One region of the Rhizobium sp. BK212 genome, then DNA from elsewhere that is predicted to be linked to it. Evidence: predicted binding sites of a transcription regulator. Region 1 holds the regulator's gene; each other region holds the start of a gene.

What was found. The regulator LexA, encoded in region 1, represses DNA repair genes until DNA is damaged. The targets are predictions, from matches to a motif close to TGTTCNNNNTGTGTTCNG.
Region 2: a site for LexA is predicted at 1,480-1,497, ahead of FHT79_RS07370 (ribonuclease T2). Genes of this name have one in related genera too.
Region 3: a site for LexA is predicted at 1,620-1,637, ahead of FHT79_RS30515 (metallopeptidase family protein). Genes of this name have one in related genera too.

What each region holds. Positions count from the first base shown of each region.
Region 1 is NZ_JACIFS010000003.1:656,613-659,887, forward strand. It holds gene kdsA (3-deoxy-8-phosphooctulonate synthase) at 1-469, opposite strand, end outside; gene FHT79_RS13150 (VOC family protein) at 466-1,362, opposite strand; gene lexA (transcriptional repressor LexA) at 1,560-2,279, shown strand; gene FHT79_RS13160 (ComEC/Rec2 family competence protein) at 2,260-3,275, opposite strand, start outside.
Region 2 is NZ_JACIFS010000002.1:478,918-482,192, reverse strand. It holds gene FHT79_RS07380 (DMT family transporter) at 1-390, opposite strand, end outside; gene FHT79_RS07375 (alpha/beta hydrolase) at 423-1,352, opposite strand; gene FHT79_RS07370 (ribonuclease T2) at 1,510-2,250, shown strand; gene ettA (energy-dependent translational throttle protein EttA) at 2,349-3,275, shown strand, end outside.
Region 3 is NZ_JACIFS010000014.1:113,390-116,664, reverse strand. It holds gene FHT79_RS30525 (DNA polymerase Y family protein) at 1-645, opposite strand, end outside; gene FHT79_RS32335 (hypothetical protein) at 656-1,600, opposite strand; gene FHT79_RS30515 (metallopeptidase family protein) at 1,762-2,199, shown strand; gene FHT79_RS30510 (DUF1737 domain-containing protein) at 2,222-2,428, opposite strand; gene FHT79_RS30505 (CoA ester lyase) at 2,428-3,275, opposite strand, start outside.

The sequences.
Region 1 (3,275 bases):
TTTTCATATCCCAGGGAGCGAGGAACTGGCCCTTCTTGACATTGACGACGCGGCCGGTCTTGGCGGCGGCGATGAGAAGATCGGTCTGGCGGCAAAGGAAGGCCGGGATCTGCAGGACATCGACGGTCTTTGCCACCTCGGCGCATTGTTCGGCGGTATGAACGTCGGTCAGGACGGGAAAGCCGAATTCCTTCTTGAGGTCGGCAAAGATCTCCATGCCCTTTTCAATGCCGATGCCGCGTTCGGCCGAAAGCGAGGTGCGGTTCGCCTTGTCGAAGGAGCTCTTGTATACGAGGCCGATGCCGAGCTTTCCGCAAAGCTCCTTCAGCGTGCCGGCCACCATGAAGGCGTGGTCGCGGCTCTCCATCTGGCAAGGGCCGGCAATCAGCGACAGGCGGCCGGTGTTGGAAAAGGTGACCTGGCCCTGGCCCTCGCCGATCTTGACTTGGGAATTCGTATCTGTGCTCATCGTGTTTCCTCGAAGGCGAAAAGCGTGCCCTGCCCGGGCGCGGGCTTCACCAGAATGCGATTGTTCTTGCGCGTATATGTCACCCCGTTAGCAGCCAAATGCGCTTCTGTCACGGCAAGATCGGCGACAGCGAAGAGAATCGCCCGGCCGCGCAGGCCGCGGTCGGCGGATGGGACAGCGACCTCGAAATAGGCCTCCAAACCCTCCGGCGTCATCAGGCTGATTTTCACATTCGACGCCGCGATCTTGACGCCGAAACCGGTTTTCTCGAATGCCGATTGCGCGCTGGCAAGACTGACGAAGGCGGCGAAGGCAGCCGCATCGGGCGCGCAAAGCACCACCTCGGCAATGCCGGTCACGCCATTGGCATGCGCCTCAAGCGCGCTGCGGTCGGCCGGCAGCGGATTGACGCGCTCGACGGTGAAGAGAAAGAGATCGGGCGCGCGCAGGTCGCCGGCAAAGGCCAGCTTGAAGCCGGCAATGCTCTCAGAACCATCCGGCATCGTCATCGGCCTGCTGAACGCCAGCATCTCGCCGGCGCTCGCTCCGTCGCCGACGAAATTCCGATGATCGATATCGGCATCCTCGCTGCCGAAGGCCACCGCCGAAAGCCCCTCCTCGCCGCAGCGGAATCGGAAGGCGCGGTTGCGGGCGGTGAAGACATTGCCTTGCCGCGCCGATGCTTCACTTTCCCCAACGCTCGCAATCCCGAGCGGCTCCAGATAGGTCTTATCGGCAAAAAAGACGCAGGCATTCTCCGTTCCGAAGGGATGACGCGCATCGGCGGCAACGGTAAAGCCCAGCTTGCCGAGCCTCTCGCGCGCCAGATCGATATTGACGACCGGCAGCACGACATGATCCAGCGGGCGCGGTTTGGCGGAATGCTCGTTCATGATATCCCCTCTCCTGACACGGCAGAGATGTGCGACGGTGCCGCGCAAGGCAAGACTTGTCGGCCAATCCGGCGAATGAAAATAAAAATCTCAACGAGTTGGCGCCAAGTTTTACGGAAATTTAGCTACTTGCGGAACACATATGGAACATATAGTGTCTGTTCTGGATTTGTTTCAATCACGAGGTCACAACGTCGATGCTCACGCGCAAACAACAGGAGCTTCTCCTCTTCATTCATGAGCGCATGAAGGAATCCGGCGTTCCGCCGTCTTTCGACGAAATGAAGGACGCCCTGGATCTCGCTTCAAAGTCCGGGATTCACCGGCTGATTACGGCCCTCGAGGAGCGTGGCTTCATTCGCCGCCTACCGAACCGTGCCCGCGCACTCGAGGTCATCAAGCTTCCGGAGGCCTATAGCCCCAGCATCCAGCCCCGGCGCGGCTTTTCGCCGAGCGTCATTGAGGGCAGCCTGGGCAAGCCCCAGCCGGTCGCCACTCCCGCTCCTGCAAAACCCGTCGCCGACAATGGCAACTCCGTCTCCGTGCCGGTCATGGGCCGCATCGCCGCCGGCGTTCCGATCTCGGCAATCCAGAACAACACCCACGACATCGTCGTTCCGGCCGATATGCTCGGCTCCGGTGAACACTACGCGCTGGAGGTCAAGGGTGATTCGATGATCGACGCCGGCATTTTCGACGGCGACACCGTGATCATTCGCAATGGCAGCACCGCAAGCCCTGGCGATATCGTCGTTGCTCTCGTCGACGACGAAGAAGCGACACTCAAACGCTTCCGCCGCAAGGGCGCCTCGATCGCGCTGGAAGCGGCCAACCCGGCTTACGAGACCCGGATCTTCGGGCCGGACCGCGTCAAGGTGCAGGGCAAACTCGTCGGCCTTATTCGCCGCTATCACTGACACCCTGGCCGGTTTCGACAAAGCTGTTGCTGTGCCAGTCATAGGCGCGATGGCGGATCCATGGCCGAGACAGATCATCGAGTGCGGTTGTGACCTCCATGCCGGCCTCGGCGAAGCGCAATTCGACGGAACCGGTCCGGCGCAACGTCTCGCCGGTGAAGAGCGTCGCGCCTGAGCGGCAGCTGTTGAAACGCAGGCGGACCGACGTTACCACGATATCGGCCGCATCGCAGGCCGGAGCGAGATAGGCGGCATTGTCGATGACGGCGACCACATGACCGTTGCCAAGCCTTGATATGCACCAGGCCTTCTTGACGCAGGAAAAGCGGTTTGCGTCACCGTCAGCTGCGGCCGCCCGCATCGCCGCCCTCGCTTCGTTCTGCTGATCGCGCGAAAGCCTGACGCGACGGTCCTCTCCTGCTGGCGGGACAGCAGGACCATCCAGCATCTTCGGCGGGTCATGCGCCGGCAGGACCAGCGCGCGCTGCCATTGGTCGAAGATGAAATCCGGCGGGTTTTCACGGTTGGAGGCCATTGCCGCCGCCTCGACGACCGCGACGAGACTGCCATCTTCCGAAATCACCAGATCCGGCGGCCGGGGAACCGGCAGAAGCAGCAGGATGAGCGTTGCGACTGATATGATCGACGTGCCCATATGGCGGAGCCGGGTGCGGAGCAGCGTCAGCAGCAGGAAGCCCGCCACGGCGACTGCGAAATACCAGGCGGGCAAGCGGCCGATGCCGATGTCGCCACCCCAGCCGGACACGGTCTTGGCGACGGCAATCACCAGATCGAGGCCGAATCCGACAACCTTCCAAGGCAAAACGTCCAAACCGAAAGGCATGAGCAGCATCGCCAGCAACCCGGCCGGCATGATGATGAAGGAGATGATCGGCATCGTCGCGAGGTTTGCCGGCAGGCCGTAGGCGGTCAGGCGATGAAAATGCTCGATCGAAAACAGTGCGGTGGAGAAACCGCCGATCAGCGAGGTCAGGA
Region 2 (3,275 bases), on a different contig from region 1:
AATCGTCTCCTTCAGGAAGATGCCGCCGAGGATCGTCACCATGATCGGCTCGACGAAGAAGATCGCGATCGCGTCGGCGACCGCCATATATTTCAGCGTGGTGACGAAGGAGATCATCGAGATGGTGATGATCGCGCCGCGGATGGCATGGAAGAGGCTCTGGCGCCAGGAGAAATCAGCGAAGCTGCGCCGCCATATCACAAGCGGCAGCATGCAGAGCGCCTGGACGACGAAACGGCCGGCGGTGATCTCCCCGGATGGCACGGTGGTGATGGCAAGCTTGGCGAAGATATCGATGAGCGGCGAGACCATCACCGAAAGAACCATCAGCGCAAGCCCCGTCGTCACGTCGGAGGCGGACGAAACGGGGCGGGCGGAGGTGCTGCTCATGATGAAATCCCCGTACTCAGCATATTGGTCGCTCAGGATCTTGCGACCACCTCGTCGCACCAGTCGGCGAAAGCTGCGATCGCCGCATCCGCGCCGATCTCATTCAGCGTCTCGTGTCGCAAGTCCTGATATATCTGAGTGCTGATACGGGAGAAGCCCAGGCCCTTCAAATGGTTTGACAGCCAGAGCACGGCTTTTCCCCGCTCCGTCGCCGGGTCTTCTCCGCCGCCGACCAGATGAACCGGCATATCGCGCGGCAGCCGGTCGAGATGGATTTTCTGCGGTCCGCGGAAGGTCAGCTCGAAGAGATCGAGCCAGAGAGAGACCGAGGCGTCGAAGCCGCAAAGCGGATCGGTGACATATTTGTCGACTTCATCGGGTCTGTGCGACAGCCAGTCGAACTCGGTGCGGCGGCCGGGAATGGATTTGCCCCAGGCGCCGAAGGTGAGCTTCGGCAGCAGGCCGCTCGGCACGTCGGAGCCCTTCAGCATGCGCTCGGCCAGCAGGATCGCCTGGGCGGCGCGGCCGGCGAGGCCGACGGCGAAATTCGAATTCCAGACGGCGACGGCGTCGAAGTCGGCCGGAGCGGTGACGGCTGCATTGAGGGCGATGAGGCCGCCCATCGAATGGCCGAAGAGGATGATCGGCAGGCCGGGATGGCGGGATGCCGCATGGCCGCGCATGGCGATGAGGTCGCCGATCACCCTTTCGACGCCACCTCGTCGGGCGAAGCGGCCGATCGGAGCATCGGGCGCCGTCGTTTCGCCGTGGCCGCGGTGATCATGGGCATAGACATGATAGCGGCGCGCCGCCATCGTCTCGGCAAAGGCGCGATAGCGTTTCGAATGTTCGGCGAGGCCATGCGATATCAACAGGATGCCGCGGGCCGGACCAGTAGCTTCAGCATGGTGATAAGCCAGCGACGCCCCCACTACGGCGAGCTTCTGCGTTTCAGCAAACATATGGATCCTCCCTGCGGCAACAGACCAGATTGCCTGATAAAAGCAACATGGGGGTTTGGTTTATCCGATAACAAAATACGACGTTGCTGCGATTCAGGGTTGCGCCCGTTTGAGCTTCGTGCTTATTTGTTCCCGTATTGTTCTTTTGGGGGTTGAAATGAGCAGCATGCAATTGCGTACCCTGGCGTTTGCCTTGTCGATGGTTGTTTCCGGCGCCGCTACGGCCCAGGAGGGCGGTGGGCGCACCCGTTTCATTCTGGCGGCGAGCTGGCAGCCCGCCTTCTGCCAGACGAACCAGAAAAAGGCCGAATGCGCGACCCAGGCCGTGGAACGCCATGACGCGACGAACTTCTCGTTGCACGGGCTCTGGCCGATGCGCCAGGATTATTGCGGCGTCAGCGCCGACCAGAAGGCCGCCGATAAGGATGGCAACTGGAACACATTGCCGGAGGTCGTGCTTTCGGCCGAGACGAAGACGGCGCTGGCAAAAGCGATGCCCGGCACGCAATCCGGCCTGGAACGGCATGAATGGACGAAGCACGGCACCTGCACGAAAATGAGCGCGGACGACTATTTCGGCGTCGGCGTGCATCTGGTCGGCGCGCTCAATGCCTCGGCGGTGCGCGAGCTCTTCGCCGCCAATATCGGCAAGCCTGTCAAGGCCGACGCGATCAAGGCGGCTTTCGACAAGAGCTTCGGGCCTGGCGCTGGCGACCGCGTCAAGATGAGCTGCCGGCGGGCCGGCAATATCCGGATGATCAGCGAGCTGACGATCGGGCTTTCGGAAGCCGCCGGGGCGGCATCGGCGAAAAGTGCCGGGCTTGCCGATCTGATCCAGGGCGCGGGAAAAACCTCCTTCGGCTGCGACGAAGGTGTGGTCGACGCTGCGGGCTTTTGACCGGAAATCCGGAGTAAACCGGGTTTCGGCGTTGCCCGCAGGCGCTGTTTCGCCTACATAGCGGCACAATCGAAGTTTCCCGCCCGGAGCAGCGCAGTATGGCACGTCAGTTCATCTATCATATGTCCGGCCTCAACAAGGCCTATGGCAACAAGAAGATCCTGGAGAACATCCATCTTTCTTTCTACCCCGATGCCAAGATCGGTATCCTCGGACCGAACGGCGCGGGTAAATCCACCGTGTTGCGCATCATCGCGGGCCAGGACAAGGAGTATACCGGCGAAGCCTGGCTCGCCGAAGGTGCGACGGTCGGCTACCTCGAGCAGGAGCCGCACCTCGATCCCAACAAGACGGTGTTCGAGAACGTCATGGAGGGCGTTGCCTCGAAGACGGCGATCGTGGATCGCTACAATGAATTGATGATGAACTATTCCGACGAGACCGCGGAAGAGGGCGCCAAGCTTCAGGACGTCATCGACAGCCAGAACCTCTGGGACCTGGAAAGCCAGGTCGAAATGGCGATGGAAGCGCTGCGCTGCCCGCCGCGCGATTCCGATGTCACCAGCCTATCCGGTGGTGAGCGCCGCCGCGTCGCGCTCTGCCGCCTGCTGCTGTCGCAGCCGGATCTGCTGCTGCTCGACGAACCGACCAACCATCTCGACGCCGAAACCATCGCCTGGCTCGAAAAGCATCTGCGCGACTATCCGGGCGCCGTGATGATGATTACCCACGATCGCTACTTCCTGGACAACGTCACCGGCTGGATCCTCGAACTCGACCGTGGCCGCGGCATTCCCTACGAAGGCAACTACTCGGCCTATCTGCAGGCGAAAGCCAAGCGCATGCTGCAGGAAAATCGCGAAGAAGCATCGCGCCAGAAGGCGATCAGCCGCGAGCAGGAATGGATCGCTTCCAGCCCGAAGGCCCGCCAGGCCAAGTCCAAGGCGCGTATCAAGTCCTACGAGCAGCTGGTGGATGCCGCCGAAAAACAGCGTCCCGGCGATGCACAGATCATCATCCCGGTC
Region 3 (3,275 bases), on a different contig from region 1:
CCGGCTTTCGGCCGAGAGGCTGGCGACAGGACGCCGGGGAGAGACCGGCTCTTCTTCATGCCCCAGCGCCTGGTCGAGACGCAGAAGCAGTTCCGGCCCGAACCGGCGGGTTAGCGGCGCTCGCGGCGCATCGATGACATCGCCGATATATTTCAGGCCGAGCTTCTTCAGAGCATCGACGGTTTGTCCTTCCAGCCGCAAGGCTGTAACCGGCAAGGACACCAGCACATGTTCCGCCTCTTCGTCCTCGATCACGCCACTCTGCCCGAAGCGGGACACCGCCCAGGAAAGGCCGGGCGATGATGAAATCGCGCCCCGTGCATCGAACCCCATATGAAAAAGCCGCGACAGCACATCCCGAAGAAGCGCCTTTTCACCGCCGAACAGATGGGCGCAGCCGCTAATGTCGAGAAACAGACCGTCCTTGCCGTCGAATGCCACCAGCGGCGTATAACGGTCGCACCAGTCGGCAATTGCCTCCAGCAGCCGGCGGTCGGCCGCCGGATCCTCTTCCGCGACCTCGAGCATTGGATACATGGCGCGCGCTTCGGCAACGCCCAAATCCTTCCTCAACCCCAGCCTCTCGGCCAACTCGTCCAGTGCCGTCAGCCGAATGGCATTGTTGAGCTTGCCGGAACAGACGATAGGCGGCGTCTCAGGACGCCCTTTCGAACGCCAGGAGAGCCCCCATCGTTTGCGGGCGATGCGGTCCGTTGGCAGATGCGGGAAGCTGAGCGCCAGAATGCGCTGACTGTTCGCCTGGAGGACGAACGAGGTTTGGTTCGGCGACAGGGAGAAATTCGCGTTCATGGGGATTCCACTCCAGAAGAAAGGAGAGCGGAGCCGGATTGCGGCTCTTCTCCAGCGTGAGACGGAAAATCGGATTGCCGATGCTGCCGGAAAGCCTCGATCCGTCCGGCAACGGCCGTAGACCGGCCGGGGCCGGTTCGACATGCAGACGGAAAGCCGCACTGCTTGCCTCCTCCGCTCCGGCCTGGCGCACGAGAAAGAGTGGATGGCGGGCAGCCCGCGCCCGAAGACTGAGCCTGCGGCTTTCGGTCAGCCCGAAATGGGCGGGATTGCCTCGCACTTCGAAGATGACGGCCGAGAAGGCAGCGCTTTCCACCGCCGCCTCCACCAGCCAGAGCGCCTCGTCCAGCTTGCGTGGCGCGGCGTGGAGAAACCGCTCCGGGCTCAGTCCGAAATCCCGAAGTCCGGGGGCATAGGGACGGCCGGCCTCCAGCGTGCCGATTGCATCGCCGATCCAGAGCAACGGCAGAAACCTGCCGGCATCCGCTTCCTGTTTCTGCAGCCGTGCGGCAACAGCCATAGCCAGCCCGCTTGCCGCACCGGCATCGCGAGACAGAGCCGAGCGGAATTCGGTGATCGCATCGAGCGGCAGGCCGCCTTCCAGTGCCCCATCGAGGAACTCTATTCCAAACGGCAGGGGCGGCAGAGTGCGCTCCTGGCGGGCCTTGCGTCCTTCCGCCACGGCTTCCCGTTCCGCCGCGGCAAGCGCCGGCGCGGGCTTTCCCTCCAGTCTGGCGATGGTTTCGCGGAGCGCAAAAAGCCGCTCGCGCGCCAGGGCGTGCTGCGCCATGGCGTTCTCCAATCCGTCTTGTTCCTGTTATGTTCTTATAGATTCCAGAGAGCTAATGAAGAGTCAACGGCCATTCTCTATGAATTTATTCCTGCCTTTGATTCCGCACTCGAAAATCGGCGATAAAGGTTCTATATGGGCCCGCAAAGGAAGGAATATTCATGGCCCGCAGAGACCAGAGCGATGATTGGCGGGACCGCCATGCGCCGACGATCAGCACCTTCGAGTCGCTGGCAATGGAGGCCTACAGCCATCTGCCGGATGAATTCCGCCAGCTGACGACCAACCTCACGATCGAGATCGAGGATTTCCCCGATGACGACGTTTTCGAGGACATGGCGCTGGAAACCCCTTTCGACCTGCTCGGCCTTTTCGAGGGCAGGGGCATTTCCGAACGTTTCACGGTGGAAACCGGCGAGATGCCGAACCGCATCCGCCTCTACCGCCGCCCCATCCTCGATTACTGGGCTGAGAACGATGAGACGCTCGGCGATATCATCACCCATGTCCTGATCCACGAGATCGGCCATCATTTCGGGCTGAGCGACGATGACATGGAGCGGATCGAGGCCAGCGCCGAGGAAGCCGCCGAGCGCTAAACCGCGCGTTTGGCAGAACGCGCTACTGCTCGGAGAGCTTCATCTCAGGATCGTAATCCTTGCCTTCGACATGTTTGACGACGGCCTGGCCGCACTGCATCGCGCCGGTTGCGGCATTGAAGGCATAGGTCGGCGAGCCCTCCAGCGACCAGCCCTTGTTGAGGGCGGCGGTAACCTTGTGGCAGAAGGAAGCATCGTCGGGACCGGTCAGGAAGCGGTAGAGTTTCATCACATCGTCTTTCGTGCTGCAGCCTGGCGGGCTGCGATCAGGCGGGCTTTATGAACCAGACTTTCCGCCTGGACAAGATGCAGCCGCTCGATCATCCGCCCGCCTGCATTGATGACGTTCAGCCCCTCGGAAGCGGGATCGGCAAAGGCTGATATGATCGCCTCCGCTTCCGCAATCGCGGCCGGATCCGGGCCGAAATGGCGATTGGCGGGCTCGATCTGCGCGGGATGGATCAGCATCTTGCCGGTAAAGCCCATGGCCCGGCCCTGCTGGCATTCGGCATCGAAACCCTGCTCGTCCCTGAAATCGTTGAAGACGCTATCGATCGCATCGAGCCCGTAGGCGCTGACCGCAAGGACGACCTGCATCAGCCACGGCACGAGATAGCTCCGTCCCGGCTGCGGCAGCACGCCGGTTTCCTTGCGCAGGTCGTTGAGCCCGACGACGAGACAATCGAGCCGCGAGCCCGGCGTGCGCCCGGCCTCGGCGATATCAGCCGCATTCAGGATGCCGCGCGGCGTCTCGATCATCGCCCAGATGCGCAGATCTTCGGGCGCATCCACCTCGGAGAGAAGGTCGCCGATATCGGTGACATCCTGCGGCTCGTCGACCTTCGGCAGCAGAACGGCATCGGGACCAAGCGCCGTCACCAGCTCCAGATCGGCCAGGCCGAAATTGGATGACAGGCCATTGATACGGATGATCCGCTCCTTGCCTTGGAGCGGCCGATCCGAAAAAAAGCGCCTCAGGTTTTCCCGCGCTTCCGCCTTCTTTTCCGGCGCCACCGAATCCTCGAGATCGAAGATCACTGCATCGCAATCGACCGCATGGGTCTTTTCGAGGGCGC